DNA from 2 places in the Streptomyces sp. NPDC058877 genome. Region 2 is predicted to be linked to the other one. Evidence: riboswitches for the same ligand, from Rfam matches in the RefSeq annotation. Region 2 holds a riboswitch; the other holds the start of a gene.

What was found. A riboswitch is a leader RNA that binds a small molecule or an ion and turns the genes downstream of it on or off. The one in region 2 is predicted to bind S-adenosylmethionine.
Region 1: it holds a riboswitch for S-adenosylmethionine, as region 2 does, so the genes downstream of both, thrC (threonine synthase) here and ACFW2Y_RS25880 (aminotransferase class V-fold PLP-dependent enzyme) in region 2, are expected to answer to the same signal.

Annotation. Positions count from the first base shown of each region.
Region 1 covers NZ_JBHYMF010000039.1:23,370-27,453, reverse strand. Annotated here, with positions in the region: gene ACFW2Y_RS12335 (trehalose-6-phosphate synthase) at 1-827, opposite strand, end outside; gene ACFW2Y_RS12330 (hypothetical protein) at 910-1,320, opposite strand; gene ACFW2Y_RS12325 (glucosyl-3-phosphoglycerate synthase) at 1,436-2,404, opposite strand; SAM riboswitch class I at 2,554-2,748, shown strand; gene thrC (threonine synthase) at 2,742-4,049, shown strand; gene ACFW2Y_RS12315 (MoaD/ThiS family protein) at 4,064-4,084, shown strand, end outside.
Region 2 covers NZ_JBHYMF010000135.1:5,214-9,297, forward strand. Annotated here, with positions in the region: gene ACFW2Y_RS25875 (Lrp/AsnC family transcriptional regulator) at 1-129, shown strand, start outside; gene ACFW2Y_RS25880 (aminotransferase class V-fold PLP-dependent enzyme) at 201-1,616, opposite strand; SAM riboswitch class IV at 1,845-1,961, opposite strand; gene trpD (anthranilate phosphoribosyltransferase) at 2,047-3,111, opposite strand; gene ACFW2Y_RS25890 (cytochrome bc complex cytochrome b subunit) at 3,277-4,084, opposite strand, start outside.

The DNA.
Region 1 (4,084 bases), on a different contig from region 2:
TGGAGCCGCGCCAGGCGCTCGTCCACCTCCGGACGGTACGCCAGCCTCCGGAGCTCCTCGCCGTCCACGCCCAGGGGGTACGTCCCGATCCGGGTGGCCCGCTCCGGGCCCGTCCGGCGCCGGTGCGTCACCCGGCGGCGCCCGTCGCCGCCCGGGGAACCGGGGGACGCCGTCCCGGACGCGCCGTCGAAGTCCGCGCAGCCAAGGAACGCCGACGCCCATCCCCGGGTGTGGAAGCCCAGTTCGTCCGCGCCCAGCATCCCCCACAGCAGTTCTTCCCGGACCTCGTCCGGCAGCATCCGCAGGTACGGGGGCGACGCCCACGGGGTGTGGGTGAAGTGGCCGATCTTCAGGTCGGGGCGGAGCTCCCGCAGCAGGCCCGGGACCAGGGCCAGGTGGTAGTCCTGCACCAGCACCGCCGCGCCTTCCGCGGCCTCGGCCGCCAGTGCCTCGGCGAAGGCCCGGTTGTAGGTGCGGTAGGAATCCCAGCGGCGCCGGAACTCCGCGTCGAAGACCGGCTCGCGCGGAATGTCGTACAGGTGGTGGTGGAGGAACCACAGCACCGAGTTCGCGATGCCGTCGTAGGCGTCGGCGTACACCTCCGGATCGATGTCCAGCATGCGCACGCCGGGCTCGCCCGTCCCGCGCCGCACGGCCTCGCGGTCGCCCTCGCCGAGCGCCGCGCACACCCACAGGGCGTCCTGCGAGGAGACGGAGCTCAGCCCCGAGACGAGGCCGCCGCCGCCCCTGCGGGCGTCGAGCGAGCCGTCCTCGCCGAGCACGTACGAGACCGGGCCCCGGTTGGATGCCACGAGCACAGTAGCCATGTGGCGAACCTAGCCCGTCCCGGAAACGCTCAAACGTACGTATACGAGACGGGTGGATCCGGCCACGCGGGGTCGCCGCAGCTCAGGGCCGGTCAGGGGCGCGCCGGCCGCGCACCGCGGCCCTCGCCACCAGGCCCGCCGCCGCCAGCGCCGCGGCGAGCGCCCCGAGCAGCCACAGCCGCTCTCCGCCGCCGGTGCCGGCCGTGGCGCCGCCCCGCCCCACCGGCGCCGACCGCTCCGCCCCCGGTGCCGCCTCCGCCGGGCCCCGGCCGGAGGGGGGCGCCGCGCAGCGTGCCGGTGGTGTCGCAGGAGGCGTCGGGCACCCCGTGACCGTGCCGTCCGCCGGGGCCGAGCGGCCGGACGGCGCCCCCTGGTGCCGCGGGCCCGAGGGCTCGACCGCGCCGGCGGCGACCGGTCCCGCCGCCAGCAGCAGCGAGCCCGCGGCGCACACGGCCGCGAGGGCTCTGCCCGGGTGGTGGTGTGAGAAGCGCATGGACCGGCAATCTAGGCAAAGCGGTCCTCGCGGGGGTCGCGCCACGCGAGCCGGCCGCACTTTCGGGCCGCGGGGCGGGGCCGTCCGGGCGCCCGCGCCACCACCCCCTCGGGACTCAGGCCACGCGGCGGTGCGCGTACTCCGCTATCTCGGCGATCGGCGGCCGTTCCTCCGTGTCCACCGCGTACGTCCGCGGCTCGAAGCCCTCCGCGCCCCGCTCGAACTGGGTCAGCCTCGGGCGCACCAGGTGTCCCCGGGAGAGCCGCACCTGAGCCGTCCGGTAGATCGCCGCCGCCATCCTGCCCAGCGCCTGCCCGTCCTGGTGCCGGTGCTTGCGCACCCCCACGTCCACCTGTGCCAGTGCGTCCAGGCCCACCGTGTGCAGGGCGTCCACGAGCAGCCCCAGTTCCACCCCGTACCCCACCGGGAACGGCAGTTGTTCGAGCAACGAGCGCCGCGCCGCGTACTCGCCGCCCAAGGGCTGGACGAAACCGGCGAGTTGGGGCCAGTGCAGATTGAGCAGCGGGCGCGCCACCAGTTCCGTCACCCGACCGCCCTGACCGGGGACCCCGCCGGGGGCGGGCCCGTCGGCTCCGGCGCCGAAGGGGCGGTCGTACATCGCCTTGACGAAGTCCACGTCCGGGTCGGTGAGCAGCGGGCCGACGATCCCCGTCACGAAGTCCGCCGAGAAGTCGCGCAGGTCCGCGTCGACGAAGCAGACCACGTCCCCGCTCGTCGCCATGAGGGACCGCCACAGGACCTCGCCCTTGCCGGGCACGGCCGGTATGCGGGGGAGGACCTCGTCCCGCGCGACCACCCGCGCACCGGCCGCCGCCGCCACTTCCGCGGTGCGGTCGGTGGAGCCCGAGTCGACCACCACCAGTTCGTCGACCAGGGGCACCGCCGCCGTCATCAGTTCGCGACGGATCACGGAAACGATGTCCCCGACCGTCGCCTCCTCGTTCAGCGCCGGCAGGACGACGCTGACCTTCGTGTTCCGCTTGGCGGCGAGGATCCGCTCCAGCGGTCGGTCCGCCATGGACCACGACCGCCGCTCCAGCCAGCGTTCCACCTCTTCCAGCACGTGATCTCCATCTCGCGGTTCGGACGGCCGGTCCAAGCGTCCGGGCCTTCGGTTACAGTCTTGAACAACGCGGATGCCCGATGCACGTCGGGGTCCCACCCGCGTCGGAGCGCAGGAACGAAAGTCCACCGCGCTTCACAATCGAATACCGCTCATCCAGAGGGGCAGAGGGAAACGGCCCGTTGAAGCCCCGGCAACCCTCCAGTCGGTCACTCGTCACCCGTCTTCGGACCACCATCCAGGTGAAGTCCGACGGGCGCCGCATCACATGCGCGAGGTCCCCGGCTAGGGAAGGTGCCAAATCCGTCTCATGGCGAAAAACTCGTCAATGGGAAAGATGAGGAGAAAGGGCCTCGCCTCCATGGCTGTACAGACCGTCGCACCCACCACCGTCGACCTCGGTCCCGCGTCCGGGCTCTCCTGTCGCGAATGCGGTGAAGTCTTCCCGCTCGGCCCGATCTTCGCCTGCGAGCTCTGTTTCGGGCCGCTCGAAGTCGCGTACGACTTCCCCACCGGTGACCCCGAGGCGCTGCGCAAGCAGATCGAGGCGGGCCCCGCCAACGTCTGGCGCTACGCCCCGCTGCTGCCCGTCCCCGCGGACGTCGCCGAGAAGCCGAACCTGAACCCCGGCTGGACCAAGCTGGTCCAGGCCGACAACCTGGCCCGCGAGATCGGCGTCGCCCCCGGCAAGCTCTTCGTCAAGGACGACTCCGGCAACCCGACCCACTCCTTCAAGGACCGGGTCGTCGCCCAGGCCATCGAGGCCGCCCGCGCCTTCGGCTTCACCACGCTCTCCTGCTCCTCCACCGGCAACCTGGCCGGCGCCGTGGGCGCCGCCGCCGCCCGCGCCGGCTTCCGCTCCTGCGTGTTCATCCCGCACGACCTGGAGCAGGGCAAGGTCGTCATGGCCGGTGTCTACGGTGGTGACCTCGTCGCCATCGAGGGCAACTACGACGACGTCAACCGCTTCTGCTCGGAGCTCATCGGTGACCCGCTCGGCGAGGGCTGGGGCTTCGTGAACGTCAACCTCCGCCCCTACTACGGGGAGGGCTCCAAGACACTGGCGTACGAGATCTGCGAGCAGCTCGGCTGGGTCATCCCCGACCAGCTCGTCATCCCGATCGCCTCCGGCTCCCAGCTCACCAAGATCGACAAGGGTCTGCAGGAGCTCATCAAGCTGGGCCTCGTCGAGGACAAGCCCTACAAGATCTTCGGCGCCCAGGCGGAGGGGTGCTCCCCGGTGTCGGCGGCCTTCAAGGCCGGCCACGACGTGGTGCGGCCCCAGAAGCCGAACACGATCGCCAAGTCGCTCGCCATCGGCAACCCGGCTGACGGCCCCTACGTCCTCGACATCGCCCGCCGGACCGGCGGCGCCGTGGAGGACGTGAACGACGAGCAGGTCGTCGAGGCCATCAAGGTCCTCGCCCGCACCGAGGGCATCTTCGCGGAGACCGCGGGCGGGGTGACCGTCGGCGTCGCCAAGAAGCTCGTCGAGGCCGGTCTGATCGACCCCGACCTCACCACCGTCGTCCTCAACACCGGCGACGGACTCAAGACCCTGGACGCGGTGGCCGACACCTCTCAGGCGACCGCCACCATCCGCCCGAGCCTGGACGCGTTCCGCGACGCCGGCCTGGCGCACTGAAAGGTTACGAAGACATGGCCGTGAACGTCCGCATC
Region 2 (4,084 bases):
CTGGCGGACGTGATCCCCGGCCGCATCAGCAAGATCCCGGGCGTCGAGGCCACCGACACCCACGTCGCCTTCCGCACGTACTCCCAGCACGACCTGGAGGCGGCCTTCGCCATCGGCCTGGAGTCCTGAGACCGCGTACGCGGCACGAGCGGAGGGGGTTTCCCGACCGGGAGGCCCCCTTCACCCGTACGAGTGAGCCGTCAGCCGCGGTCGGGGACGCAGCGGCCGTCCTCGGTGCGGTACTTCCAGCGGGCGCCGTCCCGGACGAGGGCCCGCACCGCACGGACGAAGCGCTCCACGTGCTCGTCCGGCGTACCGGCGCCGAAGCTCACCCGGATGGCGTTCAGGGCGGGGCCGCCCTCCGCCCCCTGCCCCCCGCACTCGCCCGGGTCCCGGCGGTCCGCGCCGAGCAGCGTGCGGACCAGCGGATGGGCGCAGAAGAGACCGTCGCGGACGCCGATGCCGTACTCGGCGGAGAGCGCGGCGGCGAGGTGGGAGCTGTTCCAGCCCTCCACGACGAAGGAGAGGACGCCGACGCGGGGCGCCCCGTCGCCGAAGAGCGAGAGGAAGCGCACCTCGGGCACCCCGGCGAGGCCCTCGCGGACCTTGGCGATCAGGCGCTGCTCACGGGCGACCAGGGAATCGAAGCCGGCCTCGGTGAGCGCCTTGCAGGCGGAGGCGACGGCATGGGCGCCGATGACGTTCGGGGAACCGGCTTCATGCCGGGCCGCGGTGGTGTGCCACTCCACGTCCACTCCCCCGTCGGCCCGACGGGCCACCGTGCGGGAGGCTCCGCCGCCGGCGAGGTAGGGCTCGGCCTCCTGCAGCCAGTCGGGGCGCCCGGCGAGGACGCCAGCGCCGAAGGGGGCGTACAGCTTGTGCCCGGAGAAGGCGACCCAGTCCACGTCCCACTCCCGCACGGAGACCGGGTGGTGGGGGGCGAGTTGGGCGGCGTCGAGCACGATCCGGGCGCCGTGCGCACGGGCGGCGGCGGCCAGCTCCTTCACCGGCCACAGCTCGCCGGTGACGTTGGAGGCGCCGGTGACGCAGACGAGGGCGGGGCCGTGGGGCTCGCGGTCGGCGAGGGCCCGCTCCAGGGCCTCGACGGCCCGGGCCGGGGTGCGGGGCGCGTCGAGGTAGGTCACGCGGGGCCCGCTCCCCCCGTTGCTCCCGGGAGCCCGGACGGACTCCCAGGGGAGCAGGGAGGCGTGGTGCTCGGTCTCGAAGACGAAGACCTGGCAGTCGGCCGGGAGCGCGCGGGCGAGCAGGTTGAGCGAGTCGGTGGTGGAGCGGGTGAAGACGACCTGGTCTCCGGGGCGGCAGTCGAGGAACTCGGCGACGGTGGCGCGGCTGCTCTCGAAGAGGTCGGTGGAGAGCTGCGAGAGGTAGCCGGCGCCGCGGTGGACGCTGCCGTAGTAGGGGGCGTACGCGGCGACGTCGTCCCAGACCCGCTGGAGGGCCGGCGCGCTGGCGGCGTAGTCGAGCGCCGCGTAGGTCACCTCGCCGCCGGTGACGAGCGGGACGGTGACGTCCCGGCCGAGGACCGGCAGCGGGGCGGTACAGCGGGGTTCGGCGGACTCGACCGTGGTGGCGACGGCGTGCGGGGTTGCGGACATGGCGGTATCTCCCGGCGGGCGGTGCGGAATGGCTTCGGATCCCGTACGCGGCCGGGCGGCGGGGTACGGGTGGTGCCTCGGAGACGGCGCGGGGCGCGGGCCTGCATGCGCACGGGCACGCGGAAGTGGCCTTGTTCCGAGGGGGAAGAAGGGGCGCTGTCGCCCTATCGCATTCGCTTGCTCACGGAAAACGCTCCTCGAAGAACCAGGACCCCTGGTGTGTCGAGGGGTCCGCGCTTGCCGTAGACCTCGCTGCCTACGGCCCGGTCTTCACCCGGGGCACCCCGCCACGGACGGAGGGTTGCCGGACAGCTAGCCGGGGCTTCACAGCTGTCGCTCATGACCTGTCACGCATCCTGCCACATGATCGCGGAAACGCAAGGCCCCGGTCCGGATGCCGGACCGGGGCCGGGCGCGAACGCCGCGCCGACTACGCGTTGCTGGCCGCGATCCAGCGGTCGAGGGACCGTCGGGCCGCGCCGGAGTCAATGGACTCGGCCGCCCGCGCGATGCCCGCGGCCAACTGCTCCGTCAGGGTGCCGCTGCCGGGCTCCAGGGCGGTGAGCGCAGCCGCCGCGTTGAGCAGCACCGCGTCCCGCACCGGGCCGGTCTCCCCCGCGAGGAGCCGGCGGGCCACATCGGCGTTGTACGAGGCGTCGGCGCCGCGCAGGGCCTCCAGAGGCACCAGCTCGATGCCGACGTCCCGCGGGTCGAAGCGCTCCTCGGTGACGCCGCCGTCCCGGACCACCCACACCCGGGAGGTGGCGGTGGTGGTCAGCTCGTCCAGGCCGTCGTCCCCCCGGAAGACCAGTGCGGAGTTGCCGCGCTCGGCGAAGACGCCGGCGACGACCGGCGCCATGCGGGGGTCGGCGACCCCGACCGCCTGGGCCCGCACCTTGGCCGGGTTGGTCAGCGGCCCGAGGACGTTGAAGGTGGTGCGGATGCCCAGTTGGCCGCGGGCCGCGGCGACGTGCCGGAGCGAGGGGTGGAACTTCACCGCGAAGCAGATGGTGATGCCGGCTTCCTCGGCGACCTCGGCGACCCGCTGCGGGGTCAGGTGCAGGTTGATGCCGAGCTTCTCCAGAACGTCGGAGGAACCGGAGGCCGAGGAGGCGGCGCGGTTGCCGTGCTTGACGACCTTCGTTCCCGTGCCGGCGACCACGATCGACGCCATGGTGGAGATGTTGACGGTCTTGGCGCCGTCGCCGCCGGTGCCGACGATGTCGACGGCGGGCCCCGGTACCTCGATGAGGTTGGCGTGCTCGTACATGGTCCGGACGAGGCCGGTGATCTCCTGCACCGTCTCGCCCTTGGCGCGCAGCGCCACCATGAACCCGGCGATCTGGGCGTCGGTCGCCTCGCCGCTCATGATCAGGTCCATCGCCCAGGCGGTGTCGTCGGCGGACAGGTCCTTGCCGTCGAGCAGTCCGTTCAGCAGGACGGGCCAGGAGCGGCCCGCCGTGGTAGGTCCTCCAGCGGGGGTCGCGGTGCTCATGGCCGGCTCCAGGTGATCACGTGACGGATACGTCCCCACCCTATCGACCTCCGGGCACGGCAAAGAGCCCCGTCCAACGAATGGACGGGGCTCTTGCCGTGGCGACCGCGGGGTCCCCCCGCTCAGGGGAATCCCGGAGCGGAGGAGGTCAGGAGGAAGAGGCGATCAGTGGTGGCCGTGGCCGCTCTGGATCTCCTTGTACTCCTCGACCGTGGGCTTGGCGATCTGGCTGTCGTCGCCGTAGTAGCCCTTGTTGAGCTTGACCCGGAGCTTCTCCAGGCGACCGATCTTGCGCTCCACGCCGTTCTCGTCGACGGCCGGCGGGAGCTCCGCCGCCGCGTACTGCTCGTGCGCGGTGAGGCGGTGCAGTTCGCCCTGGCTGAGCGGCTCGTGGACCTCGACGAACTCACCGTGCGGCAGGCGCTTGATGATGCCGGACTCGCGACCGTGCAGCACCTTGTCCTTGTCCCGGCGCTGGAGGCCGAGGCAGATCCGCTTGGTGGCGATGAACGCGATGACCGGGCCGAGGAAGAAGAAGATCCGGACGAACCAGGTGATCGAGTTGATCGACAGGTGGAAGTGCGTGGCCCAGAGGTCGTTGCCGCCACCGACGAGCATGATCATGTACGCGGTGATCCAGGCGACGCCGAAGGCGGTGCGCGTCGGAGCGTTGCGCGGGCGCTGCGCGATGTGGTGCTCGCGCTTGTCGCCGGTGATCCAGGACTCGATGAACGGGTAGACCGCGATGGCCGCGAGGACCGCCGGGAAGATCGCCAGCGGAATCATCACGCCCAGGACCAGCGTGTGGCCCCAGAGGTTGATCTCCCAACCCGGCATGACACGGATCAGACCCTCGGCGAAGCCCATGTACCAGTCGGGCTGGGCGCCGGTGGACACCTGGTCCGGGCGGTACGGGCCGAGGGCCCAGATCGGGTTGATCGAGGCGATCGCCGCGATGATCGCGATGACGCCG